DNA from 3 places in the Anoxybacillus sp. CHMUD genome. Region 1 is predicted to be linked to each of the others. Evidence: predicted binding sites of a transcription regulator. Region 1 holds the regulator's gene; each other region holds the start of a gene.
What was found. Region 1 encodes Rex, which represses fermentation and respiration genes when NADH is low (regulators of the CRP and FNR family bind a similar motif). Its sites were predicted from a motif close to TTGTGAAATATTTCACAA; they were not measured.

Region 1 (10,327 bases):
CACTAATGAAACAGGCGATGGCGTTGGCGAGAGAAGAGGGGGCAAAAACAATGACGTTAGAGGTGCGAGTATCGAATATCGTTGCACAGTCATTGTATCGGAAACTTGGTTTTTTAAATGGAGGTATTCGTAAAAGATACTATTCGGATAATCAAGAAGATGCATTAGTAATGTGGGTGAATTTATGAATAAAAAAGATATGTTTGTCCTTGGAATTGAAACAAGTTGCGATGAAACAGCGGCGGCCATTGTGAAAAACGGACGTGAAATTGTAGCTAACGTTGTCGCTTCACAAATGGAAAGCCATCAACGATTTGGAGGAGTCGTTCCTGAAATTGCCTCCCGTCACCATGTTGAACAAATTACGCTCGTGTTAGAAGAAACGATGAAACAGGCAAATATGGATATAAGTCAACTTGACGCGATTGCAGTAACAGAAGGACCGGGATTAGTTGGGGCGTTATTGATTGGTGTAAATGCGGCGAAAGCGTTGGCTTTTGCACATCGCATTCCGCTTGTTGGCGTGCACCATATCGCAGGACATATTTACGCAAATCAACTTGTACAAGAAATGAAATTTCCGCTTCTGGCGCTTGTTGTGTCTGGAGGTCATACAGAGCTCATTTACATGAAAGAGCATGGGATATTTGAGGTGATTGGAGAAACGCGTGATGATGCGGCTGGAGAAGCGTATGACAAAGTTGCCCGGGCCTTGCAACTCCCTTATCCAGGGGGACCTCATATCGATCGTTTAGCGAAACAAGGGAAACCAATTATTGATTTACCGCGCGCGTGGTTAGAAGAAGGTTCGTATGATTTTAGTTTTAGTGGATTAAAATCAGCGGTTATTAACACGTTGCACAATGCAAAGCAACGTGGAGAAATGATCCGACCTGAAGATATGGCGGCAAGTTTTCAAGCAAGTGTCGTTGAGGTATTAGTGAGAAAAACAATCGAAGCAGCCATGCATTACAGCGTAAAACAAATATTGCTGGCTGGCGGTGTGGCGGCAAATGAAGGGTTACGTACACAATTACAAAAACAAATGAATCAACTGCCAGAAGTCGAGTTAGTTATCCCGCCGTTGTCGCTTTGTACAGATAATGCAGCGATGATTGCAGCAGCGGGAACAGTATTATTTCAACAAGGAAAGCGTGCCACCATGGCATTAAATGCAAACCCAAGTTTACTGTTATAGCAAGAAGGTGTCCCAAAAGCAATGGGGCACCTTTTTCTAATTGTCATACGAATTTTTCTAAGAACAATTCAGCTTGTTGTGGATTATTTTATCCACATACATGTGAATAATGTGGAAAACGTTGATTGTATGTTATTTTATCATAACAAGTTAACCACAACAAAATGGGGGATTTTTCTTTTGTTGTTGTGGATAATGTGGAAAAGTCCGTGAATAACTTATATTTAGGTGTTTTTTCTGTGGATATGTTTGTGTAAAAAGATGGGGCTAGTCCACAAGTGGAGCTAGCCCATTATTATTGTTGTAAACGTTCCCACTGTTCGAATAGTTCATCAAATTTTTGTTTTAGGGCGTCAATGTGCGCTTGTGTGTCTCGAGCTTTTTCATAGTCGTTGTAACAGGAAGGATCATATAATTGTTGTTCATACGTAGCAATTTGTTGTTCGATTTGCTCCATTTCCGTTTCTAGCTGTTCGATTTTTCGTTGTCGTTGTCGTTCTAATTTTTTTCGTTCTTTTTCTTCTTCGTACGAACGTTTTGGTGACAACGATTCGCCCGTTTTAGTTTTTTGGCTAATTTGTCCAAGCTCAAGCAGCTCTGCTTTTTTTGCTACGTAATAATCATAGTCCCCTAAATACTCAACAAGACCGTCTGTGGATAACTCATATATTTTTGTTGCAATTTTGTTAATAAAATAACGATCGTGTGAAACGAATATAATTGTTCCTGGGTATTCTATGAGCGCTTGTTCTAGCACTTCTTTGCTATCTAAATCCAAATGGTTTGTCGGTTCATCTAAAACTAATACGTTTGCCTTCTTCATCATGAGTTTAGCGAGAGCGAGTCGCGCTTTTTCTCCACCGCTTAACGTCTGAACAGGCTTCAATACGTCGTCACCAGAAAATAAAAAGTTGCCGAGAATGGTCCGAATTTCTTTCTCTGTTCTTAATCGATCTTCGTCCCACAGTTCGTCGATCACTCGTTTGTTTGATGTTAATTGTGCTTGTTCTTGATCATAATAGCCAATTTGTACGTTTGTTCCGTAGCGTATTTCTCCTTGTTTTGGATGGAGTTGTTTGATGATCGTTTTTAAAAGAGTTGATTTTCCAATTCCATTGGGTCCAATTAGCGCAATACTATCTCCGCGAGTGATACGGAATGAAAGGTTTGTTGCGATGATGTGATCGTAACCGATTGCTAAGTTGTTAGCTGTCAGCACGTCGTTTCCGCTTGGGCGTTCGATTTCGAAACGAAACGATGCCGATTTTTCATCACCGAGTGGCTTGTCGATGATATTCATTTTTTCTAATTGTTTTCTACGGCTTTGTGCTCGCTTCGTTGTTGATGCACGAGCGATGTTGCGTTGAATAAAATCTTTTAATTTTGTAATTTCCTCTTGTTGTTTTTCATACAATTTTAGTTGTTGTTCAAATTGTTCAGCACGTTGTTGTAAGTAGCTTGTATAGTTTCCGACATATTTTTTTATTTTTGTGCGTGATAGTTCATACACTTGTGTCACGATTTGGTCAAGAAAATAGCGATCGTGGGAGACGATAAGAATGGCCCCATCGTAATTTTTTAAATATTGTTCAAGCCATTGCAACGTTTCCATATCTAAATGGTTTGTCGGTTCGTCTAAAATGAGCAAATCGGGCCTTGTAAGGAGCAGTTTACCAAGCGCTAGCCTCGTCCGCTGTCCACCGCTTAATGTAGATACTTTTGTCGTATAATCGTACTGTGAGAAGCGGAGACCATGAAGAACCGAACGAATATCTGCTTCATATTGATAGCCGCCTTTTTCTTTGAATTCTGTTTGTAAACGATCATATTGCTCAAGTAGGCGCTCATAGTCAGCATCATGTAAACTCATTTGTTGTTCTAGTTCACGTAATTGTTTTTCCATTTGTTGTAGCGGGGCAAACACATCGAGCATTTCTTCCCAAATGGAACGATGAGCTTGCAACCCTGTATATTGATCTAAATAACCGATCGTTACGTGTTTCGGTTTAATGATTTCGCCTGTGTCGTATGACAACTGTCCGGCAATGATTTTTAATAATGTCGATTTTCCCGCGCCATTTCTTCCAACTAACGCAATACGGTCTTTTTCTTGTATTTCAAGCTTAATGTCTGATAAAACTTGTTCCGCTCCATATGATTTGGATAGTTGATTTACTTGTAAAATGATCATTCTTTCTCACCTCAATCTTCTTTTGATAGTGTAACGTACTTTCTTGATATTCGGCAACACTAGTGTACGAATAACAAATTTGACAAAAATAATAATAAAGGGTACAAAGGAAAGACAGAATGAAAAAAATAGTGTATAGTTTAGAAGTGGGGAGAATTTTTTAGACGTATAGGAGAGAAAAATGAAAGCGCTAACTATTTGTGAAAGGAAATGTGGGGGATTGACTCGTGAATAATGAACAACCAAAAATTCCGCAGGCGACCGCAAAGCGACTACCGTTGTACTATCGTTTTTTGAAAAACTTGCATGCATCAGGCAAGCAACGTGTATCTTCAGCGGAGTTAAGCGAAGCTGTAAAAGTCGATTCAGCAACGATTCGCCGTGATTTTTCATACTTTGGTGCGCTTGGAAAAAAAGGATACGGATATAATGTGAATTATTTGCTGTCGTTTTTCCGAAAAACGTTAGACCAAGATGAAACGACAGAAGTAGCGTTATTTGGCGTCGGTAATTTAGGGACAGCATTTTTGAACTACAATTTTAGCAAAAATAACAATACGAAAATCGTAATGGCGTTCGATGTTGATCCGGATAAAGTGGGAACAAAAGTCGGAGGGGTTCCGGTTTATCATTTAGATGAATTGGAAGAAAAGCTTGGAGGGATTACGGTAGCGATTTTAACCGTTCCTGCTCAAGTTGCCCAGCCGATTACTGACCGACTTGTTCAAAAAGGCATTAAAGGGATTTTAAACTTTACGCCTGCTCGCTTGCATGTGCCAGAACATATTCGTGTTCACCATATTGATTTAGCGGTCGAATTGCAGTCACTCGTTTACTTTTTAAAACATTACGGAAATGAGTAAACCTCCCGTTTACGAGCGGGAGGTTTTTTTTCGTAAAGAACGAATTCCTGCGCCGAAATCAAATGTAGCAATTAAAATAAATAGCATCGTTGTGATGTCCCAAATACCATCATCGGCGGTATGGACAGCAAAATAAGTAAATAAAATGCCAGTGAGAAAATAAAACAACGGTTCAGACTTCATGAAAACAGCCTCCAAATTACGAATTGCATTCGTTCTGCCTCACGCATAATGCTTTCGATTTCTTCAGCAAATAATGTTTGAATTGCAACGACAAAGGTGTTCATCAGTACATGTGCTGCAATAGGTACGATAATACGCTTTGTTTTGACATATAGGAAAGCAAATACAAATCCCATCGTTGCATAAAGAAGCAAATGTTCGAACTCTAAATGAACAACAGCAAATAAAAGCGAGCTGATGATGGCTGATAAGAAAAAGTTATATTTTTGATACAGCGTTCCGAAAATAATTTTTCGAAAAATGATTTCTTCTAAAACTGGACCAACGATTGAAGTGACGAGCATAAGAGCTGGTGTAAGTTTGACCATTTCGACGATCCGTCTCGTGTTCTCGGACCCCATTTCGACCCCAAAGAGGTGTACTTCGATGTTTGCTGCAACGCCTTGGGCGAAAAGAGCGAGCAAAAACCCCCCAATTGCCCAAAAGAATGACATGCCAATCGATGCTTGATGGCGATCATATGAGTATTTCATATCTTCTTTCATAAAATAAAGAACGAGAAAAAGAGCAATCGAGAAACTAATAACAGCCCAATAACCAGAAGCGATCGAAAAAGCTATTTCTTTATTTGATGCGTTGACAAAGCCGCTATGTGCAAGTAAAGGGACGCCGACTAAGCTCGATAGCTGCATGGCGATATATGTAATGATGACATACCAATATTGTTTTTTCACATGGTCAACCCCTTTTTACAAAATAAATACTTTTTCATTTTACCATATTTTTTGTATGAATTTCGAAAGGAAAGACATAATGAAAGAGGGAAATATGTATTGAAAAATTTTTAACTTCCTACTTGCAAAATTGAAAAAAGTTCATTAATATAATAAGTGTGTTAGCACTCAATAAGAATGAGTGCTAATAACGGAACGAAAATCTAATTAAGGAGGTCGTTTGCCGTGTTGAAGCCACTAGGCGATCGTATTGTCATTGAATTAATTCAAACTGAAGAAAAAACAGCGAGCGGAATTGTCTTACCAGACACAGCAAAAGAAAAACCACAAGAAGGAAAAGTTGTGGCAGTTGGTTCAGGTCGCGTTCTTGATAATGGTGAGCGCGTAGCTCCAGAGGTAAGCGTTGGTGACCGCATCATCTTCTCAAAATATGCGGGTACAGAAGTAAAATATGATGGAAAAGAATACTTAATTTTGCGTGAAAGTGACATTTTAGCTGTGATTGGTTAATCGTTCGCCTGATAACATATAAAGCGTACAAAAATACTTAACAAAAAAAATCATCATCAAGGGGGTAAGATGTATGGCAAAAGAAATTAAATTCAGCGAAGAAGCTCGTCGTGCGATGTTACGCGGTGTAGATAAATTAGCTGATGCAGTAAAAGTAACATTAGGTCCAAAAGGTCGTAACGTTGTATTAGAGAAAAAGTTCGGTTCTCCATTAATTACAAATGACGGTGTAACGATTGCGAAAGAGATTGAATTAGAAGATCCGTTTGAAAATATGGGTGCGAAGCTTGTTGCGGAAGTAGCAAGCAAAACAAACGATGTTGCTGGTGACGGTACAACAACAGCAACTGTATTAGCACAAGCGATGATTCGTGAAGGATTGAAAAACGTAACAGCTGGTGCGAACCCAATGGGTATTCGCAAAGGTATTGAAAAAGCTGTTGCAGTTGCGGTAGAAGAATTAAAAGCGATCTCTAAACCAATCGAAGGTAAAGATTCTATCGCTCAAGTTGCAGCTATTTCTGCAGCTGACGAAGAAGTTGGTCAACTTATCGCTGAAGCGATGGAACGTGTTGGTAAAGATGGCGTCATTACATTAGAAGAGTCTAAAGGTTTCACAACAGAATTAGATGTTGTGGAAGGTATGCAATTTGACCGTGGTTATGTATCTCCATACATGGTTACAGACTCTGATAAAATGGAAGCTGTATTGGAAAATCCATACATCTTAATTACAGATAAAAAAGTTTCAAGCATTCAAGAACTTCTTCCTGTATTAGAGCAAGTTGTTCAACAAGGTAAGCCATTGTTAATTATTGCTGAAGATGTAGAAGGCGAAGCGCTTGCAACATTAGTTGTGAACAAACTTCGTGGTACATTCACAGCTGTTGCAGTTAAAGCGCCTGGCTTCGGTGATCGTCGCAAAGCGATGCTTCAAGATATCGCGATCTTAACAGGTGGCGAAGTTATCACAGAAGAGTTAGGTCGCGAATTGAAATCAACAACAATTGCTTCCCTTGGTCGTGCAGCGAAAGTTGTTGTAACAAAAGAACATACAACAATCGTTGATGGCGCTGGTCGTGCCGAAGACATTCAAGCACGCATCAACCAAATTCGTGCACAATTAGAAGAAACAACTTCTGAATTTGACCGTGAAAAATTACAAGAGCGCTTAGCGAAATTAGCTGGTGGCGTTGCGGTAATCAAAGTTGGTGCTGCAACAGAAACAGAATTAAAAGAGCGTAAATTACGCATTGAAGACGCATTAAACGCAACACGTGCGGCAGTTGAAGAAGGTATCGTTGCCGGCGGTGGTACAGCGTTAATGAACGTATACAGCAAAGTTGCAGCCATTGAAGCTGAAGGCGACGAAGCAACTGGTGTGAAAATCGTTCTTCGTGCGATTGAAGAGCCAGTTCGTCAAATCGCGCAAAACGCTGGTTTAGAAGGCTCTGTCATCGTAGAACGCTTAAAAACAGAAAAACCTGGCATCGGCTTCAACGCAGCAACTGGCGAGTGGGTTGACATGATCGAAGCAGGTATCGTTGACCCAACAAAAGTAACTCGCTCTGCACTTCAAAACGCAGCATCTGTTGCCGCTATGTTCTTAACAACTGAGGCAGTCGTTGCTGACAAACCAGAAGAAAACAAAAACACACCAGGCATGCCAGACATGGGCGGCATGATGTAATACCTTTCAATTTCGCTAGGGAGAAGTGGATGTGTCCGCTTCTCCTACATTTTTTATATATTCACCCTTACAAAAATGTAAGGGTATTTTTTATTTTTAGACATCTGAAAATGAGGTTTGAATGTTAATATAGACATATACAATTAAACGAAATTTTGCGAAGGAGTATGATTATGTTAGAAGACGTTACATTTAGAATAGCAAGTATAGATGATTTACCGACAATCGTTAGCATTTACAACTCGACAATTCCAAGTCGATTAGTAACTGCTGATACAGAGCCCGTATCGATAGACGATAGATTGGAATGGTTTAAGGAACACAACCCTAATCAAAGACCTTTATGGATGGTGGAATATGGAGATGAAGTTTGTGGTTGGGTAAGCCTTCAATCTTTTTACGGGAGACCAGCCTATCATGCGACTGCTGAAATAAGTATTTATCTTCATGAAAATTTTAGAGGAAAAGGGTTAGGGAAAAGGATTTTAGCTAAAGTGATCGAGGAGTGTCCGAAGTTTAGCATTGATACTTTGCTCGGATTCATCTTTGCGCACAACGAGCCAAGCATGAAACTATTTTTGAGTGTAGGTTTTGAGAAGTGGGGATATTTGCCGGAAGTCGCTCAATTGGATGGGATAAAAAGAGATTTAGTTATTGTCGGAAAGAAGATTCCTCATTTTTAGTATGAGAAACAGGGGCTACTCCTTTGTTATGAAAGTAGCCCTGTCCTCTAATTGACTTAAAAAACAAAGAATAGAACCGATAGCTTGAATCCATGCTCCGATAATCCCGATCGTCTCCCCTTCTTCTTTGCCCTTTTGTTTTTCCCATACACCACCAATGGCTTGTAAGGCATTGCCGATCGATTGAAGTAAATTTCCGATAGGGCTTAACACAGATGATTGCTTATCTTCCCAATCATCTATAAATGAAATAAGTCCGCCTAATGATTGTAACCAGTTCCCTGTAATCTCCAGTCGGCTCCCTTCTTCGCTTAACAGTCCAGCGACAACGGTAATATTTCCAATAGCTTGAATTTCATTTCCATATACACCTAACGTATCGGGCGTTTCAGCATCTGCTTCTAGCGCATTTCCCGTTGCTTGCAATACGTTTCCCCATAAATCAAGAGCAAACTGTTTTTTTTGTCGCTTAGAGAAGGAATGCTCGCAATGGCCGAAGTAACAGTACCTATCGCTTGAGTAAATGAACCGATCAGTGCTTTCGGTTGATTCATGTGCATTCTCCTACAATTTTTGCTCATATATCATATGCAAGTTACATATTGTTGTTAATTGTTAGAAAATTGAATAAAAAAGACAGCATCTTGACCGACGAGGAATGAAGTTGGTAGAATGGATTAAAATTTAAGATGCGCACCTTCGTATATCCTCGATAATATGGTTCGAGAGTCTCTACCGGGACACCGTAAATGACCCGACTACGAAGGCAGTGTTCTATATTGCTAGAATTCTGCCTTCGTTTTTTTATGAGAGGGTATGAATGCTAGCTTTTTTTATTATATGTAGATGAGGTGATTTCGTTTGAGTCAACAAGAAATGATCGTTGTTTTAGATTTTGGTAGCCAGTACAATCAGCTAATTACGCGGCGCATTCGTGAGTTCGGTGTGTATAGTGAGTTGCACCCACATACGATTACAGCCGAACAAATTCAACAAATGAATGTAAAAGGAATTGTCTTCTCAGGTGGTCCGAATAGCGTATATGATGAACAAGCGTTTACGTGTGACCCGGCGCTTTTTGAGTTAGGTATTCCGATTTTAGGCATTTGTTACGGTATGCAGCTGATGACACATCATTTGGGTGGAAAAGTAGAAAAAGCGACCCACAGAGAATACGGAAAAGCAACGATTACGGTGCAACGTGCGTCTCAGCTATTCAGCAGCTTACCGACAGAGCAAATTGTTTGGATGAGTCATGGCGACTTGGTGACAAAAACGCCAGAAGGGTTTACAGTTGACGCGACAAGCCCATCTTGCCCGATTGCCGCGATGAGCGATGAAACGAGAAAGTTTTATGCCGTTCAGTTTCATCCAGAAGTGCGTCATTCAGTATATGGAAATGAACTATTAAAACGATTCGTGTTTAACATTTGTGAGTGTAAAGGCGATTGGACGATGGGAAGCTTTATTGATCACGAAGTGCGCAAAATTCGTGAACTTGTTGGAGATAAAAAAGTACTTTGCGCTTTAAGTGGTGGTGTGGATTCATCGGTAGCGGCTGTTCTCGTACATCGTGCCATCGGTGATCAATTGACGTGCATTTTTGTCGATCACGGTTTGCTTCGTAAAGGAGAAGCGGACAGTGTCATGAAAACGTTCCGCGAAGGCTTTCATATGAATGTCATTAAAGTAGATGCAAAGGAACGATTTTTAAATAAATTAAAAGGTGTAAGTGATCCGGAGCAAAAACGAAAAATTATCGGAAATGAATTTATTTACGTTTTTGATGATGAAGCAGCAAAGCTAGATGGCATCGAATTTTTAGTACAAGGTACGCTTTATACGGACATTATTGAAAGTGGTACAGCGACGGCTCAAACGATTAAATCGCACCATAATGTTGGTGGATTACCTGAAGATATGACATTTAAGTTAATTGAACCATTGAATACACTTTTCAAAGATGAAGTACGCGCACTCGGCACAGAGTTAGGTATCCCAGACGAGATCGTGTGGCGCCAGCCGTTTCCAGGACCTGGACTTGGCATTCGTGTATTAGGTGAAGTGACAGAAGAAAAGCTAGAAATTGTTCGGGAGTCGGATGCGATTTTACGGGAAGAAATTAAAAAAGCCGGTCTCGACCGTGATATTTGGCAATACTTCACCGTCCTTCCTGATATTCGTAGCGTCGGGGTGATGGGAGATGCTCGTACGTATGATTACACGGTTGGTATTCGTGCAGTTACTTCAATTGATGGAATGACAGCGGACTGGG
Region 2 (10,327 bases), on a different contig from region 1:
CGACCGCTGCTCCTTTCGACGCTTCAACCGTGGACGCCGGAAAAAAACGAATTAAAATATGTAGAGATTCACGTCCCCCATCACCGCCATGAATTAAAACGATTTCGTGCAGACACATTGAAAATATTAACTGTCGCTCGCCCGGTCATTGTTGAGCGGCAGCTCGTCGGTGTTTTATATGTCGGTATGGATGTGACAAGCATGTTTCGTTTGCTGAAATGGTCTACATTCATTTTATTAGGGCTCGGGGTGCTGTTTATTGCGGTGGCCGTCGCTTTTAGTTATTTTATGTCCAAACGAGCGCTCATCCCCATTCAAGATGCTTACAATCGGCAACGTCAATTTGTGGCGGACGCTTCCCATGAACTAAGAACCCCACTTAGCGTCATTTATTCATCTGTTGAAGCGTTGAAAATGGATGAGTCATTAACGTCCGATCCATTCAGCCAAAAAACAATTGAACGTCTAGGAGACGAAACGAAACGAATGACAAAGCTCATTAATAACCTTCTCACCCTTGCGCGTACAGACGATGCAAAGCTACAAATTGAAAGAAAACCGTTTGAACTACGTGCATGTGCAGAACGTACGTTACAGTCGTTACAAGATCTTGCAAATAAAAAGAACATTACGCTTCAGTTTCATGCGTCTGAACAAATTGAATTTGTTGGAGACGAGGACAAATGTACGCAATTGTTGTACATTTTGCTTGATAACGCCATCAAATATACACCAGAAGGCGGAACAGTTTCCCTATCGTTAGCTCAACACGTAATAAAACAACGAAAAGTAGTAACGATGTCTGTGGCTGATACAGGTATTGGAATTGCTCCTGAGCATCTTCCCCGCATTTTTGACCGATTTTATCGTGCAGACAAAGCACGAACGCGTCAAATTGGTGGGCACGGACTTGGACTTTCCATCGCAAAATGGATTGTCGAAGCACACGATGGAAACATTCAAGTACAGAGCGAAGTGGGAAAAGGAACGACATTCACGATCACTTTTCCAAATGATAAACGTGCATAAATATGTTGCACGTTTTTTTCTTTTTCACCTAATTTTCTCTTTTCGCTTGTACAATACAAACTGTAGATCACAAAGGAGGTGGAACAATTGAGAAAGCGGACAATTTTCTTTCTGCTAGGTGGGGTGATCGTTGTCGCTATATTGGCGCACATCGCTACTTATTTCATGCACATCGGTTGGAGCGGACGAATGCCAGGGGCACATATGATGGAAATGGGGAAACACCATCGAGCATTCGGCCATCATGGTCCGCGAATGATGCAACCGCACGGCATGCCGATGTTTGGATGGGTATCTTTACTCATTCAACTCGCTCTCATCATCATCGGATGGGTGATTTGGAAAGCAACGAAAGGCGCTGGCAAATGGATTGGTGGTGCGCTGATGGCAATTGGGCTCATTGCGCTTTTACCAAAAACGTTGCTCGCCGTCTTAGCGATCATTGCAGCGTACGTTTTACTAAAAGACAAAACAAAGCCGACACCTGAATTTGCACCATTTGTCTCACCTATTCAAAACGATAGCTTTTTAGATGAATGGGAAAAAACAATCCAAAAGGAGGAAAAGTGATATGGGCATTTTTAAACGCGTAAAACATGTCGTTCTTGCCGACATACATGACATCATTGACAAATGCGAAGATCCGATTCGCATGACGAAACAGTACATTCGTGAACTAGAAGAACAGCTTGAACAAGCGCAACAAGCATTGGCACAACAGTTTGTGCTAGAACAAAAATATGAGCGTCTCATCGCAGATGCAGAAGAAATGATCGCAAAGCGGGCTCGCCAAGCAAAATTAGCTGTAGAAAAAAATGAAGAGCCAATCGCAAAAATGGCCCTTCAAGAAAAAATCGCCTATGAAAAAAAATTAGAGCTATATACGCAACAATACAACACATTAAAAGAAAAAACAACCGTTTTAACGGAAAAAGTGAAACAATTGTACGAAACGTACGAGCAATTAAAATTGAAACAAATGCAATTAATGACGCGCTTTTATGTCGCTGAAACGATGAAACAAATGGATGAGGCGATCACATCTTTCCGTTACGATCATATCGTAAAAGGCTTCGCACGTATGGAAGAAAAAGTAATGTTACTTGAAGCAGAAGCAAAGGCACGCTCCCTTATTCAAACAATGCCGCCACAATCTTTTGATGCTGAAGTCGAACAACAACTGAAACAATTAAAAGGTGAGTAATACAAAAGGTGTCCCTATCCGGACACCTTTTGTATATGTTATGTCGTCCATTCATCATGAATGATGCCGACAAGTTTCCATTGACCGTTTTCTTGTTCAAAAACAAGACGTAAAATGAAACTCAATGAATGAACTGTTCGAATATACTTGTTGAATGTTATTAATCATATTTCCTGTTCCAACAGCAACATTGTTTCCAATCATATGCGGATTCGCAAAATCGACATCATAGACGAAGCGAGCAAAATAATCTTGAAAAGTGAGCTGAATCGGGTCACCTGAACCGTCATATACGCCCCACTGATACACTTGCGTCGAGGATAAAAGAGAAGAAAGTTGAGAAGCAGAAAACTGTAAATCGTTTTGAACGTCGACATGCCCGTACGGACTGAAGCGCACACCCGCTGTAGAATGAACGTAAGATGCAAGCGCATTCATATCTTTATTTTTCAACGCCTCCACAACGTCTAAAGCGACCGATAAAAGCGAAGATGAAATCACTTGTTTTGCTTCACTTTTCAATTGTTCGTTTTCCTTTTTGAAGTTGCTTATTTTTTTCTTGTAGTTGATCGATGGTCGTTTGTTGTTTGGCAATTGTTTGCTCTAACTGCTTAACATTCGATTCGTCTTGTTGAGCTGTACAGCCGACAAGTAAAATGATAAACACTACAATCAATCGTTTCACGATCTCACATCCTTTTTCTTTTAGTATATCACCTAAAAAGAAAAATAGATGCCGTCGTGTCAGCATCTAACTCACTCTTTCTTGTTTTCTTTCTTGCAAAAATGATGAAAATGCGGGAAGTACACATGTATATACATGTTTACAGGTATAAAAAACAACCGGCATATGACCGGTTGTTTTTAATGCCCCGCATGTCCCGATGTCAATACCCAAATCGAGCCTGCGACAATGACGATCGCGACAAACGCTGAATATGCCATATTAATAACGTTCGTTTTTCTGTCTTCGCCTTCCGTTACGTGCATAAACATAAATAGTTGCAGTCCGGCTTGAATGACCGCGAGTGAGCCAATGATCCACATCACAATTGTATATGATACGTTCATTTTCAACGCAACAAATACGGCGACAAACGTTAAAACTAACGAAAGCAAAAATCCAACAACGTGACTAACGGGATATTTACTTTTATGTTCCATTTACGCCACCATCCCTTTTAAATAGACGAACGTAAAAATAAAGATCCAAACGACATCAAGGAAATGCCAATATAAGCTAATAATAAACATTTTTCTCGCCGTAACTGGCGTCAATCCGCGTTGGAGCAACTGGATGATAAGCATGATTGCCCAAATGATCCCGAATGTAACGTGCGCTCCGTGTGTGCCAAGCAAAACGAAAAAGCTTGATAAGAACGCGCTCGTTTGCATCGTTGCTCCTTCGTGCACGTAACGAATAAACTCACGAATTTCCATAAATAAAAATCCTGCCCCTAATAAAAGGGTAATGACGAACCAAGTAAGCAGCTTTTTCATATCCCGACGGCGCATGAAGAAGACAGCTAAGCCAGATGTAAAACTACTCGTTAACAACAACAACGTTTGAATCAGCACATCGTTTAGCTTAAAAATATCGCTCGGCGTCGGGCCACCGGCATAGCGGTTACCTAACACACCATATACAGCAAACAACGTCGCAAATAATACAATTTCTGCGCCAAGGAAAATCCAAAATCCTAAAATGTTGAGACGGTTTTGTTCCGTCTGATATTCGAGCGGAAGCGAATGATTGACGTTAGCCGACATGGTTTTCCGTCCCCCCTTCTACATTTCTCCACGTGCGCTCTGTTTGTTTAATTTCATCGACGCTTACATAATAACCGTCATTATAATCAAACGAACGGATAATAAGCCCAACAACAATCCCAATTGCCGCAACAGCTGCCGCGATATGTGCTTCAAAGACGAGGAAGAAACCTGTAATTCCAAACACAACCGCCATATAAAACGGTAAGCCTGAGTTGCTCGGCATATGAATTTTCTTTATGTCGCTTTCTTTTAATGTGAGCGTTTCGCCACGTTTTTTCATATGCCAAAACGCATCTAATTGTTTCACTTCTGGAACGACCGCAAAGTTATAAAACTGGACTGGAGATGCCGTCATCCATTCAAGCGTGCGCGCATCCCATGGATCGTGGGATACATTGCGCTTCGCATAACGGAAGCTCCAATAAATGTTATAACAAAATACCGCAAAGCCGATCGCTAAAATGATCGAACCGATCGCAGAAACGAGGAAAAGCGGCGCAAAGCCTGACTCGGCCGAGTACGTATAAGCACGACGAACGGCTCCTTTTAAACCAAGGAAAAACATCGGCATAAATGTGACGTTAAATCCGATCGTAAACAACCAGAAATGATATTTTCCAAGTTTCTCGTTTAACATAAAACCGAACATTTTCGGCCACCAATAATACAATCCTGCAAATACAGCAAACACGACGCCTGGAATTAACACGTAATGGAAGTGTGCGACTAAAAATAATGTGTTGTGATATTGATAGTCGGCCGCTGCCATCGCCAGCATGACCCCTGTCACTCCACCGATGACGAAATTTGGTACGAAAGCAAGCGCCCATAACATCGCTGTTGTAAATTGGATGCGGCCTTTTCTCATCGTAAACAACCAGTTAAAAATTTTCACTCCAGTTGGAACTGCAATTAACATCGTTGTAATCGAGAAAATTGAGTTTACCGCAGGGCCAGCATCCATCGTGTAAAAATGGTGTACCCATACGAGCATACTTAAAAACGCAATGCCAACGATCGAAATGACCATAGACTTATATCCATATAACGTTTTACGTGAAAACGTCGCAATGACTTCAGAGAAAATACCAAAAGCAGGTAAAATAACAATATATACTTCTGGATGACCCCAAAGCCAGAACAAGTTTGCCCAAAGCATATCGCTGCCGCCTGAAGAAAGTGTAAAGAAATGCGTGCCGTACAAACGGTCAAACGTCATTAATGCTAAAGCGACTGTGAAAATTGGAAAAGCCGCTACGATAATGATCGACGTAATGAGTGTTGTCCATGTAAACATCGGCATTTTCATTAATGTCATGCCCGGTGCACGCATTTTTAAAATTGTAACAATAAAGTTAATCCCCGTCATTAACGTCCCAAGACCTGCAATTTGTAAGGCGATGGCATAGTAGTTATTTCCGATTCCCGGACTAAATTCCTTCCCTGCAAGTGGGAAGTATGATGTCCACCCTGCATCTGGTGACCCTCCAACAACGAACGAAATGTTAAATAACATCGCCCCGCTAAAAAACAACCAAAAGCTAAGTGCGTTCAATTGTGGAAAGGCAACATCGCGCGCACCGATTTGCAACGGAACGACGACGTTCATTAAACCGATCAAAAGGGGCATCGCCATAAATAAAATCATAATGACGCCATGGGTTGTAAAAATTTCATTGTAATGTTGGGCATCCAAAAAGTTCATTTCTGGCCGAGCCGTTTGCGCCTTCATTAACAATCCATCTATACCACCGCGGAAAAACATCAATACACCAGATAAAATGTACATAATCCCGATCTTTTTATGGTCGACGGTCGTTAACCATTCACGCCATAACCAACCCCATTTTTTAAAGTACGTTAAGCCAACGACAATCGCAACGACAGTCAGTACAATCGCAATTTGTGAACCAACAAGAAGCGGGTTTCCCCCAACAAATATTTCATTCCACTTAATACCCATGATGTTCACCTCCGCTATAGCTTTCAGAAGCTTGTTGCTCATCATCTGTCACATTTGATGTATGTCGATCATTTTCGTCAAAAATTTTTCCTTGGTATCCATGCCCACGATATAATTCTGGATTTGTGTACGTCTTTGACTGCGGATCAGCATGGTTTACCCATTGTAAATGTGTATCAACAAACGTCAATCGTCCTAAATGGGTTGGCAATAACAGCTCTTCATATTTTTCTTTCGTTAATTTCGGTGCCGTTTGTTTTACTTCTTGTACCCATTTGTCAAACTCTTTTGGCGTTTGCGCTAAAACTTCAAATTGCATATGCGCATACCCACGTCCATTAAAGTTTGTATTTCTTCCTTCGTACGAACCAGGACGTTCCGCAACAACGTACAATTCTGTCTCCATTTTGTTCATCGTATATTTTTGTCCCGCTAACGCAGGCACCCAAAATGACTGCATAGTCGATGCGGAAGTCATTTTAAATAGCACGAGACGATTGACAGGAATATTGACGTAGTTCACTGTTTCAATATTTTGCTCTGGGTAGCTAAAAATCCATTTCCAATCCGCTGATGTCACGTGAATAACAAGCGGATCTTGATCTTCGTACCCCTTCGGAGGCTTTTCTAAATCATATAATGTTCTCACAGTTGGGATCGTTAACGCAACAACGATAAGAATCGGAATAACTGTCCATACAATTTCAAGCACCACATTCCCGTGCTCCTCCGGAGGCTCCTCTCCTTGACGCTCAGGTCGATCTCGATATTTCCATACGATATAAGCAAACAAGGCAAATACAACAACAACAACAAGAAGCATCCACCAAATCGACCAAGTAATGAGCTCCATAATGCTTCGAGCAGCTGGTCCTTGCGGTTGAAACACAACCATCTCACAGCCTGCAAGAAGCGGAAGCAGTCCCGCAATTAAGAAGACAAATAAACGCTTCACCTTTCTTCACCTCAACAAAATTGTGATTCATTGTACAAGGAAGTAAATACGAAATGAGCGACATTTATTTAGCTTTGTAGTAATTAACACTATCGAAATGATTTTAACATGTACTGTAAAAATAATTGTGACGAAAAAAGGAAGGAAGAAACTGCATTGAGGGGGAAACAAAAAGCAAAATCATTGACAAAAAGAAAAACACTTTTCTCGACATCAAAAATCGTGCGAGAAAAGCGCTATCTTTTATATAATACATGGAAATACAAAAAGAAATAGGTTGTCCGTTTGAAATTTTGTCACATTTTCGTTAAATTTTTTTCGAAATTTGTTCAAATTTATTGTCCAACGAAAATGTATCCGATTCGAAACATTTTTTACTTCAATAACTTCCGCACCCATTTGAGCGCATTTGGAAAGTTTGGATAAAACGAACACTAAATGCAAGGAGTTTATTCGCCATCCCCGGAATAATGACGGTTTTATTGTTCATTACTCTTTTTTTAAATGTTTAAAAACTTAAACATATAAAATGAAAAAGTTGGCCTTTAGCATATCTAAAGGCACTCCTTCTCGACAGCATGAATCAAATCTTTCAATAATTCAACAGCTTTTTCGATAGATAATACATAGTATCTCAATGTCCCTTTTTGTTCTACCGACACTAATCCTTGGTCGCGCAAAATTTTCAAATGGTGGGAAATCGCTGGACGCGATAAACTTGACCTTTCCGTAATTTCATTGACTGTTAGCTTATCGTGTTCCGCAAGCAGCAATACAATATCTTGTCGATGAGGATCGCTTAGCGCTTGAAATAATGGTATACACGATCGAAACACCTCGATCGCTTTTTGTCCCATTCCCCTCTTCCTTTCTTTTGTTTAAAAGTTTAAACATTTGATATCTTTATCTTATTCTTTTTCTTCACGCCTGTCAATGCATTATTCGAAAAATAGATCCTTTACCTTCCCTTCACCTCCCTCCTCAACTGTTCCACAAGCGCCTCTTGGTATCCTGCTTTTTTCCGCCGCAATATTTCTTGTTTTACTGGCTGCAAGTCATGAAGCGTCACCGATTGCAGTTTCGTCAAACGTTCATCGGATAGCGGAACGGTCGGTTTGGTCGCCAAATAATCAGAACAGTCGTAATGCCAAAGCCGAACAGATGAACCGTACCGCTCGACAAGGCGCTGCGCCATTTTTAGTCCTTCCGGGTCAAAATCGCCCGAATAATAAAGGGTAACCCCTTCTTTTACGAGTAAATCAAACAGCCACCTCGTCGCTAAATTCAATTGACCGTTTGTGCTAATGAGCGGTACGTTCGCATCTAACAGCGTCGAAAACACACCGGCATTTTCGACGACAAAGACGTTGTTTCCTACGGACGGATACGCCCGCACTAGCGGCATCACTTCCCGTAACGGCACATTTAGCGCCGTATTCGTTGCACATGCGGCAGCGAAAACAGGATGGCGGCCTTTCTCTGTTTCTGCCATCACGCCAGCGCACGTCACAAAGTTTAATACATCTTCCCGCAACAGCCGATACGACTGCAATAGTTCGTTCACGTCTTCGACCACCGAAAGGTCGTACTCGGTGTCCGTATAAAATTCGAGCGCCGAAAGCAATAGCTTCCCTGCAAGTGTATGCAAATCAAACATATGCGGATCGTTCGCTACTTTTTGCGCAAAAACGGGCAAGCGAACGTAGGTGGACGGAAGCTGTTCGAGCGCGCGGCAAACAGCAGAAAGCGCCGCCTCTAACGCGTGATGGTTTTGTTGATACGCTAATTGCACAAACCGCTGCTTTTCTACCGCCATCAACCAATCGCGCTGTGCTCGATACGTATTCATAAGCCGGGTAAAATAGGCTTCCTTTTCCCGCTCTATTTCTTGTTGTTGCTCTTTTTTCGTTACGAGCGGCTCGCCAAAATAGCATGACAGCAACTCCACGAGAGAAATGCCGGCAAACCTTGTATTCGCAAGCTGTTGTTCAAACGACGCGAGCGACACGCGGCTCATTTCTTTGCCAAAAAACGACGCGATCGCTTCCTTTTCCTCCGCCGAAAAAGACGAAACGGAAATCGTGCCCCCTATGCGACCAAGCGATTCGTATTTCTTTTTCATTTCGCAAAAAAGGCGGTGAAACGAACGTTCACCGCGAAAAAATTGCACCGCTTCCTCTACCCGATTCAATGCGATCCCCCTCTCATCATTGCCGCTAACTTTTCATCCGTAACAAGCTGCTTTATTTTTCCGTTCCAATAATAGCGAATGACCGTCACGAACGAAGCATTTTTCGGACGAACGAGTTCGCAAATCGATAGCGCCGGAACGGTATCATAATCGCCCCAGAGCGCTTGCGAGTTCATCACATAGTTAAACCCAAGCTGCTCGACAAGCCCGAACATATTGCGAATATTATTTTCGTCTACCCCCGCGAACGCTTCATCCAACGAAATAATGTACGGCGCATCGTCTGCTGCTTCTTGATAACGCGAATACGTCGCGGCAAACAACGGAATATACATCGCCATCGCTTTCTCCCCGCCGCTAAATTGATAGAACCGTTGGTTCGTCAACTCTCGTTTCGGTTCATTCGTTTTTTGGTAATAAAGGGTAAATGAAAACCATTTCCGATAGTCTAATACTTCTTTAATAATTTGGTGGAGCGTATTGCCTTGGCCGCGCTCTTCTAGCAATTCGCGCGCTCGATGAATTTTCGAGCGGAAATGTTTCGTCACTCGCTGCAAATCTTCCTCTTTTAATAGCCGCGAGTTCATCCGCAACAACTCGACAAGCTCTTTCGTATCCATCTCTTCTTCCGTTTCCGCGGTGCGCGGCTTCCATTGAATAAACAACACCAGCCCAGAAGACGTGTCGAGCTGTTGCATTAGTTCGTTCATATCTTTTACCCAACGCTCCGCCCGTTGAATGCGGCTGCGCAAAATTCGACCGATCGTTTTTAAAATAATTTCTTCATACAATTCGCGGTCTTGCTCTTTCATATATTCCCGCTGCAAGAAAATGTCGTGCTCGATTTCACGCAATACATAAAATGGTGATACGCGCTGCCCTTTATAATCAAGCAAAAGGACGATGCGGTCTTGCTTTTCTCTCCATCCGGATACTTTTAATTCCATTTCTTCATCTAGCTCGATATCCGTAAACAAATTGTCCTCCTCAGCTGCGACAGGCTCTTGGCTGAGCCGGTATTCCGTTAAATTCGCCGACTCTTGGAAAAAGACGCTATTTAATCGGTTCACAAGCGACGTTCGAGCTTCTTTCGCTAGCGCCCCGTATTGCTGCATCGCTTCTTTTGCTTTTTCCAACCAATCAGAACCGTGAAGCTCTACAAGCTCAAGGGAAAGCTCTCGCGCAAACGACCGCTTCCACGCCTCCGCTAGC
Region 3 (10,327 bases), on a different contig from region 1:
ATAAAATGATCTGTTTGTATCGTCACATCATACGTATATACATGTGAAGCAACACGAATGATACGAAAAGGAAATGCGTTGCATATCGCATCATCAACAAAGCGAATATGGTGCGAATGAATACCAACATATGTCGCCCCGCTCTTTTTTCTATGTGCAGGGACGATTAATTGTGCACCGTTGACATAACCAATCACCTCGTCTCCCTTTTCAACAAACGTACAAGGAAATATATTTTTACATCCAACAATTTTTGCTGCTTGTACATTTTCTGGTTCATGAAATACACGTTCTTTTTTTCCTTGTTGTATGACGCGACCACGGTCATATAAAATAAGTTCGTCACATAACCGATAGGCTTCTTCTAAATGATGTGTCACAAAAAGAACGATTCCTGAAAAATGTTGTTGTAAATAAGAAAAAAATTGTTGTTCCATCGCTCGTTTTGTATGGTGATCTAACGCTGAGAACGGCTCATCAAGCAATAATATACTCGGTTTTGTAACAAGCGTTCGTGCAAGTGCCACTCGTTGTTGCTGTCCTCCGGATAATTGGTGGGGGTAATGATTCTCATACCCTTTTAATCCGATATTTTCAATCATGTTCATAACCGTATGTTGCACTTGCTTTCTTGGCCATTTTTTTAAGCCAAACGCAATATTCTCGTAAACGGTCAAATGGGGAAAAAGGGCATAATGTTGAGACATATAGCCTACGTTTCGGTAACGGGCAGGAACGTGGAGCCGTTTGTCTGAATGAAAAAATAACCGATCGTACAATTGAATAATTCCTTCATCCGGCTGCTGTAATCCTGCAATGCTTTGCAATGTTAAACTTTTTCCACATCCCGATGCACCTAAAATCCCGACAATTCCGTTTTGAATTGTAAAATGAGCGTCTAACTGAAAGTGTGGAAATGTTTTCTTAATGGCGACGTACAGCATCGTTTTCTCCTCGAATCATTCGTTTTTCTAATCGTTTCATTGTGTACAACAAAGCAATAGATACAACGGTCATGATAAGGACGAGTATATTCGCCATTTTTTTATCCCCCGCAAGCAACGCATCGTAAATGGCAATAGGCATCGTCATCGTTTCATTTGGAATGCTTCCTGCAACCATTAACGTCGTTCCAAAATCGCCGAGCGCACGTGCAAAGACAAGTGTAGTTGCAGATGCAATGCTACGCCAAGAAAGCGGGATGACAACGGCGAAAAAAATATCCCATTCAGATCGACCGAGCACTCTTGCAGCATTTAGCAATTGCTCATCAATGCTCGCAAATGCTGCACGTGCCGTTTTCACGAAAAACGGCAAAGCGACAACAAATGCAGCAACAACCGCTCCCGTTGGCGTAAACACAATCATTATCCCAAACGTATCTTCTAAAAAACGACCGATTGGGCTAGATCGCCCGAGTAGCACAAGTAAATAATAGCCAAGAACTGTCGGGGGCAATACAATCGGCAACGTAAACAATGAATCAAGTATATCACTTATTTTATGGTTAGAGCGGCTCAAATAATAGGAAATGGGCAGTCCGACAACTAGTGCACAACTTGTTGCAATTGTTGCTACTTTTAATGATAAAAAGAGCGGAAAAAGATTCATTGCCTGCACGATTATTCCTCCTCAGGAATGATAAAACCATACTTTTTCATGATGCTTGTACCGATTGGTCCTTTTAAAAATGTGAGAAATTCGCGCGCTTCTTTTTCATGTTTCGTCGTTTTTACGACGACGACAGCTTGGCGAATCGGTTCGTGCATATGTTCATCAATAAGGTAGAATGGAAGATGATGATCCTTCATTAGTGCAAGTGCCACGATCGCCACTTCAACGTTGCCCGATTCCACATAAGCAAGTGTATCAGCAATATTTTTGCCATAAACAAGCTTCGGTTTTACTTGCTCCCAAATATCAGATTTTATTAACGCTTGTTTTGCTGCTAATCCATATGGTGCATGATCTGGATTAGCGATTGCCACTTTTTTTACCTCTTGTTTCAGTAAATCTTGTAATGACGTTACAGCTACTCCTTCTTTTACGGCAAGCCCAATGCGCCCAAAGGCGTATATGTTTTTTGTTTGTTCAAGAGCAACACGGTCACGAATAAGTTCATCGACATACGCTACATTCGCTGAAGCAAACATGTCAAATGGAGCCCCTTGCTTAATTTGTTCTGCTAGCTGACCACTCGAACCGAAAATAAATGTAACGTCTATTCCCATTTCTTTTTTAAACTGCTCCCCAACTTCTTTAAATGCATGGGTTAAATCTGCAGCTGCCGCAACTTTAATGGATGGTGTCGCATTTGGTTGGGCGGCGTGAGGATTACATGCCACTAATAACAAAATCATAATAAAAAAACACATTTTTCTCACTTTAGTCCCTCCATATATCAAAAGGGAATATCTATTACAGATATCCCCTTTTATTCTTCTAACATTTCACTTCCGCATTTTTTCTAGCATAATAATACCAGTTTAATGCAATTGATACAACATAAAATGCGATAAAGAAGTAAAATGCTGTAATTGGTGTGCCAGTATTTTGAGCTGCCCAACCGAATAAATTCGGAATAAAGAATGAACCATACGCTGCAAATGCGGCTGTAAAACCGAGAACAGGTGCCGCTTCTTTTGGCGGGAAGATGATTGGAATCATTTGGAATGTCGATCCAGATCCCATCCCTGCAGCAATAAATAAGATCAAGAAAGATACGATAAATCCGATAAAGTGTTTTTCCGTTGTAAAATACATGACTGCTGCAGCACCAAGACCCATGATAATTAAGACATAGTTTGTTACACGTGCTCCACCCAATTTATCAGATAACCATCCCCCAACCGGACGGAATGCCGCCGCTAAAAATGCTCCTAAAAAGGCAAGTGATACGTGTTCTGGGAATTGTGATTTTAATAAAAGTGGAAAGGCCGCTGCATACCCGATAAACGAACCGAATGTCGCTGTATATAGCCATGTCATTACCCACGTATGTTTTCGTTTGACGATGACAAACTGCTCCGATACAGATTGCTTTGCGTTTGGTAAGTTATCCATACCGAAATATGCTAAAATCGTAAAAAACACAATCGGAATGACCCAAATAAATGCAGCGTTTTGTAACCAAACTTTTGAGCCGTCTGCGAGTACTTGTGGTTCACCACCGATCGCTCCAAATACACCAATAGTTACGATTAGGGGTGTCACAAATTGAACGACAGACACTCCCATGTTTCCAAGACCGCCGTTGATACCAAGTGCTGTCCCTTTTTCTTTTTTCGGGAAGAAAAAGCTAATATTCGCTAATGCTGAGGAAAAATTTGCACCACCAAGTCCACAGAATGCCGCTAACAGCAACATGAGCCAATACGGTGTATTGGGATTTTGTACGGCTAATCCTACACCGATTGCGGGAACAAGTAGTATTCCTGTCGAAAAAACAGTCCAGTTTCTTCCGCCAAATTTCCCAACAGCAAACGTGTAAACAAAACGAAATGTTGCACCTACTAACCCCGGAACAGCGGCTAACGTAAATAATTGACTTTGCGTCAACTGGAATCCAATGTCATTCAAACGTGCTGCAGTAATAGACCAAATTTGCCAAACGATAAATGCCAACATTAACGTTGGAACAGAGATCCACAGATTTCGACGAGCATGTTTTTTTCCTTCTTTTTCCCAAAATACTGGGTCTTCTGGGTTCCAATAAGAACCAATTCGACTTGTCCGTTCACCGTTTTCTGAAGCCGTTTTCAATGGTTGACTCATAACGTTATCTCTCCTTTTTGAAGTATGATTTATAAAAATGATTGTTGTACTTTCATCATAAAGAAACCACATAAATAAGAATGTGATGTGCATCACATATTCAGAAACGTTCATACAATGTTAAAAAATAATATTTAAGCGATCGTTTTTCGCAATCGTCTCATAATAAGCATTGCAACAAACATAGTTGCTGCTACCCACCAAAAGCCATACGAATATGAATTCGTCCATTGTTTAAATAAACCTAAAATATTAGGTAAAAAGAACCCTCCTAATCCACCTGCTGCACCGACAAAACCTGTCAATAATCCGACTTCTTTCGGGAATACATTTGGAATGACTTGAAATAGTGCCCCATTCGCTGTACCGAAAAAAATAAGTGTGGTAAACAAAAGAGCTAATGCAACATAAACAGACGGAAGCATACCGACAATCACCAATGTAACAGTAGCGCCTGTAAACAGCCAAACGAGCAATTTCATTCCACCATATTTATCAGCTAAATAGCCACCAATTGGCCGAACAAAGCTTCCCGCAAATACGACAAGCGTCACAAAATCTCCTGCCGTCACTTTATCTACTCCGTATTGATCGAAAAAGAATAGTGTTAAATAGCTCGTCATTCCGACAAATCCACCAAAAGATAAGCTATAAAAAAAGCTAAACAACCACGTTTCCTTCATTTTCATCACGCGCATATATTCCGATATTTTTGCTGGTTTTACCGCAGTCGGGCATTCTTTTGCGAAGATGATAAATACAATAAAAGCAACAAAGAGAGGAACGAGCGCTAATCCAAATACACTATTCCAACCATACTCTTCTGCGATACGAGGACCAAACAACATTGCTAAAACCGTTCCGCTATTTCCCGCACCTGCAATTCCCATCGCCAAACCTTGATGTTCTTTCGGATACCAACGGCTTGCTAAAGGAAGAGCGACGGCAAAACTAGCTCCTGCTACTCCTAATAACAATCCAAGCGCATAAATTTGTGTCAATGTATCAGCAAACAACCAACCCCATAAAAGAGGCACGGATGTCAAAACCATTCCGATCATTCCCATTTTCTTACCACCGAATCGGTCTGCTAATAGTCCCATTGGAATACGAAGCAACGCTCCTCCTAATACAGGGATTCCTACCATCATTCCTTTTTGTGCAGGGGTCAATCTTAAATCTTCCACAATAAACGTTCCTGTTGCCCCAAGAATCACCCAGATCATAAAACTAATATCAAAGTACAAAAAAGACGAAAGAAGTGTCGGTAAATGACCAACTCGAAGAAATTGTTTTAATCGTTCCATCTTTATTCCCCCCCTCGCTTTATCGTTTGACAATTTTATCGTAAAAAAATTTATCGATCAGTACTGTTATATTGTTCACAATTTTTGTTATGTTCACAAAACTTTCATACGTTCTTTCATATGAATAAAATGTTTGTAGAAAAAAGACAAGTTCCCAATTTACACAAATAAGGAACTTATCGCCTGTATGGATGAATAGAAAAAAGGCGGCTATTCGCCGACCCTTTCTTTTTGACGCCATGCTTTTGGGATGTAGACGCAGTACGGTTCGCTTGCTAAGTAGTCGCCTGTAACCGCATATGCTCTTGAACGCGATCCACCACAAACGTAACGAAATTCACATATGCCACATTTTCCTTTATATCCGTCTGGATTTCTTAACTGTTTGAAAATTGGAGAATGGCGATAAATATGGGATAACGGTTGTTCACGTACATTCCCTGCTTTTACAGGCAATAGTCCACTTGGATATACGTCACCAATATGCGAAATAAATACAAAACCGTTTCCATCGTTTACTCCTTTTGGGGCACGCCCTAGTCCGTCTACTTGTCCAGTTAATCCTTTCATTAGCACATCTTCATAACGAATGTCACCGTGAATTTGACGTTCTCGCATTTTTTGTTGTAAAACAACGCGACGATAATGTTGTCCTGCTGTTGTTTTTATATCAAACGGTACACGTTTGCTCGTTTCGTAAAGCCAACGAAACACTTTTTCATGCTCAACAGGCGAAATCATATCTGTCTTTTTTCCCCTGCCCGTCGGTACGAGAAAAAATACACTCCAAAGCACGCAGCCGAGCTCTTCAACAAGTTGCACCATCTCGTCAAGCACATGAACGTTATAACGAGAGATGACTGTATTTATTTGAATGGGAATGTCGAGTTCGTGTAAATATTGAATCGCTTTCATTGTTAAGTCGAACGAGCCAGATGTTCCACGAAAGTGATCGTGAATTTGAGCGTTTGGTCCATCTAAACTAAACGCCCAACGAGCAAGGCCTACTTCTTTTGCTTTTCGGATCGCTTCTTTTGTCACGTTTGGTGTTGCACTTGGGGTCATCGATACACGAAGTCCTTTATCAATCGCATATTTAGCAATATCGTACACATCTGGACGCATAAGCGGATCTCCACCTGTAAACACGAGAAGAGGCTGATCCATTTCATAAATATCATCAATTAATCGCTTCCCTTCTTCAAACGTTAATTCACGCGGATCACGGTGATACTGTGCTTCGGCCCGACAATGAAGACAATTGAGCTGACATGCCCGTGTTAACTCCCATATAACAATAAACGGATTTTGTTGAAAATCACGCATATTTCATCCCTCCGATTCGCTCACTACTTCTCATTGTACAAGAAGGAATATTTATATCATGTGACATTGATCACAAAAAATCACATCCATTTATCTTGTCACTGTTCTGACAAATATGCACGTCCTTGCATTTCTAATATAAAATAGATAGTATATACGATATAAGGTATACAAGGAGGTGGAATATATGGCGAAAGTGCAAATTAAAGTGATGGATAACGGTTCATTTCGTGTGACCGGAGATGTTGAATTAATTGATATGGAAGGAAACAAGTTTGAAACAAAAGAAACATTTTCTCTCTGTCGTTGCGGGCTCTCACAAAATATGCCATTTTGTGATGCATCTCATAAAGGAAAATTTCAATCCGTCGTTCGCGCACCAAAAAACGAATAAGCCCGGCTTTTATTCCGGGCTTTTTACTTTGTTAGCGCTCCATCAGCGACATGCGCGGATTCAATATTTGATTGGGGCTTTTTAATTGAAAACATCCTGCCCCATCGACAACATCAATCGTCATTTGTTCATCAAAGAAAATGAGCCGATGTTTTTCCATCCAAATCGGCATATCGTTTGTTTCAATCGCTACATCATGTTCGTCTAATTGCTCGACAAGCAGTAACATAGGCACTCCATTGACAGCACAACCACAATCATCTGTATCATATGTAAGCTTGACGTGCTTGTTTCCACGAACACGACGAAGTTGTTCGATCGCTCGTTCCGTGATCGTAATTTTCACCATTTACACCTCGCTTACTTTTTTAAAAATGCCCGTTTTCCCATTTTTTCGACGACCGATGGAAATAATTGATACACGCGACTTCCTATATGCATCCAAAACGGCAAATTCACTTCGCGCGTAGGGGTAAGCATCACATCAACGACGCGCTTGGCGACAAATTCCGGACGAAGCATCCATCGTTTCACGTTTTTCACATATTCTCCGGACGTATCAGCGACAGTAAAAAAGTTTGTTTTGATCGGTCCTGGGTTCACAGCAGTGACAAAAATGCCATACATGGACGCTTCCATTCGCAAGCTATTTGTAAATCCAAGGACAGCATGTTTTGTTGCGGCATATACGCTCGATTTTGGCGTTGCGATTTTTCCTGCTTGCGATGCGATATTAATAATGTGGCCGGACCGCTTCTTCATCATATGTGTGTACACTTTTTTTGTACACGCGATCAATCCGAGCACATTGACATCAAACATTTGCTTCGCTTCTGAGAGATCGATATGCTCGACATACCGAAACACACCGAACCCCGCATTATTGACGAGAATATCGATATCGACGGACGCAAGTAATCGATCAAATACAGCATCTACTTCTTCTTGATTACTAACATCTAGCGATTCATATACGCAGGGGATGTTGTACGTTTGTTCAATATGTTGCGCAATTTGCGCCAACTTTTCTTTTGAGCGAGCGAGCAATATCGGTATTCCCCCGCGCTTCGCTACTTCGTATGCGATTTGTTCGCCAATACCGCTCGATGCTCCTGTAATGACGACGTATTTCCCTGCTAACTTCATGATCTCACCACTTCGTACATATATATTTGACCATCTTTTTGTTTTTTCACCGCTCCGATCGCTTCTAAATAATCAAGTTGACCAATCGCTTCAGACATCGTCAATAAAAATTCCCGTTCATATACGGTTGGGAAAAGCGCACGGCATACGTCAAATGCTGTCATCGGTTTTTCACTCAACAATTTCCATACGTGTTCGGCACGCTCTTTTTGTTTTTCTAACCTCTTTTCGACAAGTGGTGCAACATCTGTCACATTTTCCCCGTGTCCTGTAACAATTGTTGTAATGTCATAATTCAACAACTTTTTCAATGAATCGTTATATTGCAAAAGTGGTTTTGGGCGCTCTTGTTCACCGATCGCAGGCGGCTCTAACAACGGATTCGATGAAATGGTCGCTAACAAATGATCTCCTCCGATCATCAGACCGTCCGATTCACGATATAATACAATATGACTTTGCGCATGACCTGGCGTTTCGATAACCATCCATCCTTCGATCACATCCCCTTCTTTCACTTCTTGTGTGAGCGAGCGCTCGCACGAAAAACGAAGGGAGCGTCGGAAGTTTCCAAGTTTCGCTATTCCTTCTTCACCAATTCCACATTCCATTAAAAACTGCTCAAAATATTGTTGATGCCATGCAAAAAAGGCAGCATCTTTTGCAATCCAAGGGGCGGCTTTCCGATGACCGATGACGGGAATGGTCGAAGGTAAATAATCAAGTAATCCAACATGATCCGGATGGTGATGTGTAATGATCACTTGTTCAATATGTTCCGGTTTATAGCCGAGTTCGCGCAATTCACGAACGAACACATGCCATGCTTCTTCCGTTTTTACACCCGCATCGATGAGCGTTAAACGATCCCCTTCGATAATATACATGTTCACATCCCCAACAGCAAATGGCGTGGGAACGACAATGCGATGTAACTGTTCCATTTTTCTGACTCCTTCATTATATCATCATAATTTTCCGTTTCGTCTGTTTATCAGTTTACACTTATTTTCTCTGTTTGTCATTTATTTTTATTTATTTATTAAAAAAATTCAGAAAATAAAACCGTGAAACCTATTGACAACACGCTTGTTTTTCATGCATAATTGCAAACAAATCATATATGTACGAAGCGATGACTAGGGCCAGTACATGATAAACGGTAAAAGAGAGTGAAACCCATTGGCTGAAAGGTTTCATTACCCTCTTTATCATGGAACCTACCCTATGAGCTGTTAGGCAAACCTAACCGTCTTGCCGACGATACCGGCATAAGAGGTGGGCACATTGTGCCAACAAAGGTGGTACCGCGGAAATAAAGACCTTTCCGTCCTTTATCGGACGAAAGGTCTTTTTTATTTTGGAGACGAGGAGGAGAAAGTATGACAATCACGTTTCTCGGTGCAGGATCGATGGCAGAAGCACTTATTTCTGGGGTGACACAAACGTTATATAAGCCAGAGCAAATGATCGTAACGAATCGCTCTCGAATGGAACGACTGACATATATGCAACAAACATACGGGGTACGAATCGACACAGATAAAGCAAAAGCAGTGAAAGAAGCTCATATCGTGATTTTAGCGATGAAGCCAAAAGACGTTGCGGATAGCTTGACGTCGATCAAACATGCATTTAACGAACAGCAACTTATTATTTCATTGCTTGCGGGAGTAACGACCGATACAATTGCATCGCTCATTGGAAAACAAATGCCTGTCATTCGCGCCATGCCAAACACATCAGCGGCGATCGGGCAATCCGCCACAGCGCTAGCAAAAGGTACCTATGCAACAGCTGAACATTTACACATGGCAAAAGAGCTATTTGAAACAGTCGGGATCGTTACGATTGTTGATGAGCAGCATTTACACGCAGTGACAGGATTATCCGGCAGCGGACCAGCGTACGTTTACTATTTAGTTGAAGCGATGGAAAAAGCAGCGGATGAAATTGGGCTTGAGCGTGATATTGCCAAAGAGCTTATTTTACAAACGATTATCGGCGCGGCCCATATGTTAAAAGCAACAAATAAGCATCCTTCCATCTTACGCAAAGAAGTGACAAGTCCAGGCGGAACAACAGAAGCAGGCATTGGCGTACTTGAACGTTATCGCTATCAAGAAGCGATGATTGCCTGCATTAAACGAGCGACTGAACGTTCAAAAGAACTCGGTGAGGCGCTGCTTTCCTCCGTTCAATAGTGCAAGTTGTTTTTCTTTTCCAAATACCCATGGTATCATTTGTTATGAAACATACTGTGGGAGGGATTAGCCATGTTATTTTCACCATATACGATTCGAGATGTTACCTTTAAAAACCGCATTGTTATGTCGCCGATGTGTATGTATGCGTGCGATCGCGAAGACGGAACGGTGCA

Region 2: a site for Rex is predicted at 6,945-6,962, ahead of qoxA (cytochrome aa3 quinol oxidase subunit II). Genes of this name have one in related genera too.
Region 3: a site for Rex is predicted at 6,466-6,483, ahead of ETB99_RS00250 (TIGR04053 family radical SAM/SPASM domain-containing protein). Genes of this name have one in related genera too.

What each region holds. Positions count from the first base shown of each region.
Region 1 covers NZ_SDLG01000030.1:2,393-12,719, reverse strand. Annotated here, with positions in the region: gene rimI (ribosomal protein S18-alanine N-acetyltransferase) at 1-188, shown strand, start outside; gene tsaD (tRNA (adenosine(37)-N6)-threonylcarbamoyltransferase complex transferase subunit TsaD) at 185-1,198, shown strand; gene ETB99_RS13950 (ABC-F family ATP-binding cassette domain-containing protein) at 1,494-3,389, opposite strand; gene ETB99_RS13945 (redox-sensing transcriptional repressor Rex) at 3,617-4,252, shown strand; gene ETB99_RS13940 (YdiK family protein) at 4,262-4,435, opposite strand; gene ETB99_RS13935 (CPBP family intramembrane glutamic endopeptidase) at 4,432-5,169, opposite strand; gene groES (co-chaperone GroES) at 5,395-5,679, shown strand; gene groL (chaperonin GroEL) at 5,753-7,369, shown strand; gene ETB99_RS13920 (GNAT family N-acetyltransferase) at 7,543-8,052, shown strand; gene ETB99_RS13915 (DUF6944 family repetitive protein) at 8,068-8,478, opposite strand; gene ETB99_RS15270 (hypothetical protein) at 8,454-8,606, opposite strand; purine riboswitch at 8,732-8,833, shown strand; gene guaA (glutamine-hydrolyzing GMP synthase) at 8,929-10,327, shown strand, end outside.
Region 2 covers NZ_SDLG01000013.1:14,405-24,731, forward strand. Annotated here, with positions in the region: gene ETB99_RS09760 (sensor histidine kinase) at 1-1,029, shown strand, start outside; gene ETB99_RS09765 (hypothetical protein) at 1,108-1,599, shown strand; gene ETB99_RS09770 (PspA/IM30 family protein) at 1,601-2,233, shown strand; gene ETB99_RS09775 (hypothetical protein) at 2,330-2,755, opposite strand; gene ETB99_RS15060 (hypothetical protein) at 2,745-2,918, opposite strand; gene qoxD (cytochrome aa3 quinol oxidase subunit IV) at 3,098-3,397, opposite strand; gene qoxC (cytochrome aa3 quinol oxidase subunit III) at 3,398-4,003, opposite strand; gene qoxB (cytochrome aa3 quinol oxidase subunit I) at 3,993-5,969, opposite strand; gene qoxA (cytochrome aa3 quinol oxidase subunit II) at 5,959-6,924, opposite strand; gene ETB99_RS09800 (ArsR/SmtB family transcription factor) at 7,479-7,781, opposite strand; gene ETB99_RS09805 (TIGR02679 family protein) at 7,883-9,115, opposite strand; gene ETB99_RS09810 (TIGR02680 family protein) at 9,112-10,327, opposite strand, start outside.
Region 3 covers NZ_SDLG01000001.1:40,364-50,690, forward strand. Annotated here, with positions in the region: gene ETB99_RS00225 (sulfate/molybdate ABC transporter ATP-binding protein) at 1-944, opposite strand, end outside; gene modB (molybdate ABC transporter permease subunit) at 925-1,620, opposite strand; gene modA (molybdate ABC transporter substrate-binding protein) at 1,623-2,375, opposite strand; gene ETB99_RS00240 (NarK family nitrate/nitrite MFS transporter) at 2,443-3,774, opposite strand; gene ETB99_RS00245 (nitrate/nitrite transporter) at 3,909-5,081, opposite strand; gene ETB99_RS00250 (TIGR04053 family radical SAM/SPASM domain-containing protein) at 5,292-6,407, opposite strand; gene ETB99_RS00255 (CDGSH iron-sulfur domain-containing protein) at 6,595-6,801, shown strand; gene ETB99_RS00260 (iron-sulfur cluster biosynthesis family protein) at 6,833-7,150, opposite strand; gene ETB99_RS00265 (SDR family NAD(P)-dependent oxidoreductase) at 7,162-7,947, opposite strand; gene ETB99_RS00270 (MBL fold metallo-hydrolase) at 7,944-8,891, opposite strand; gene proI (pyrroline-5-carboxylate reductase ProI) at 9,330-10,151, shown strand; gene namA (NADPH dehydrogenase NamA) at 10,224-10,327, shown strand, end outside.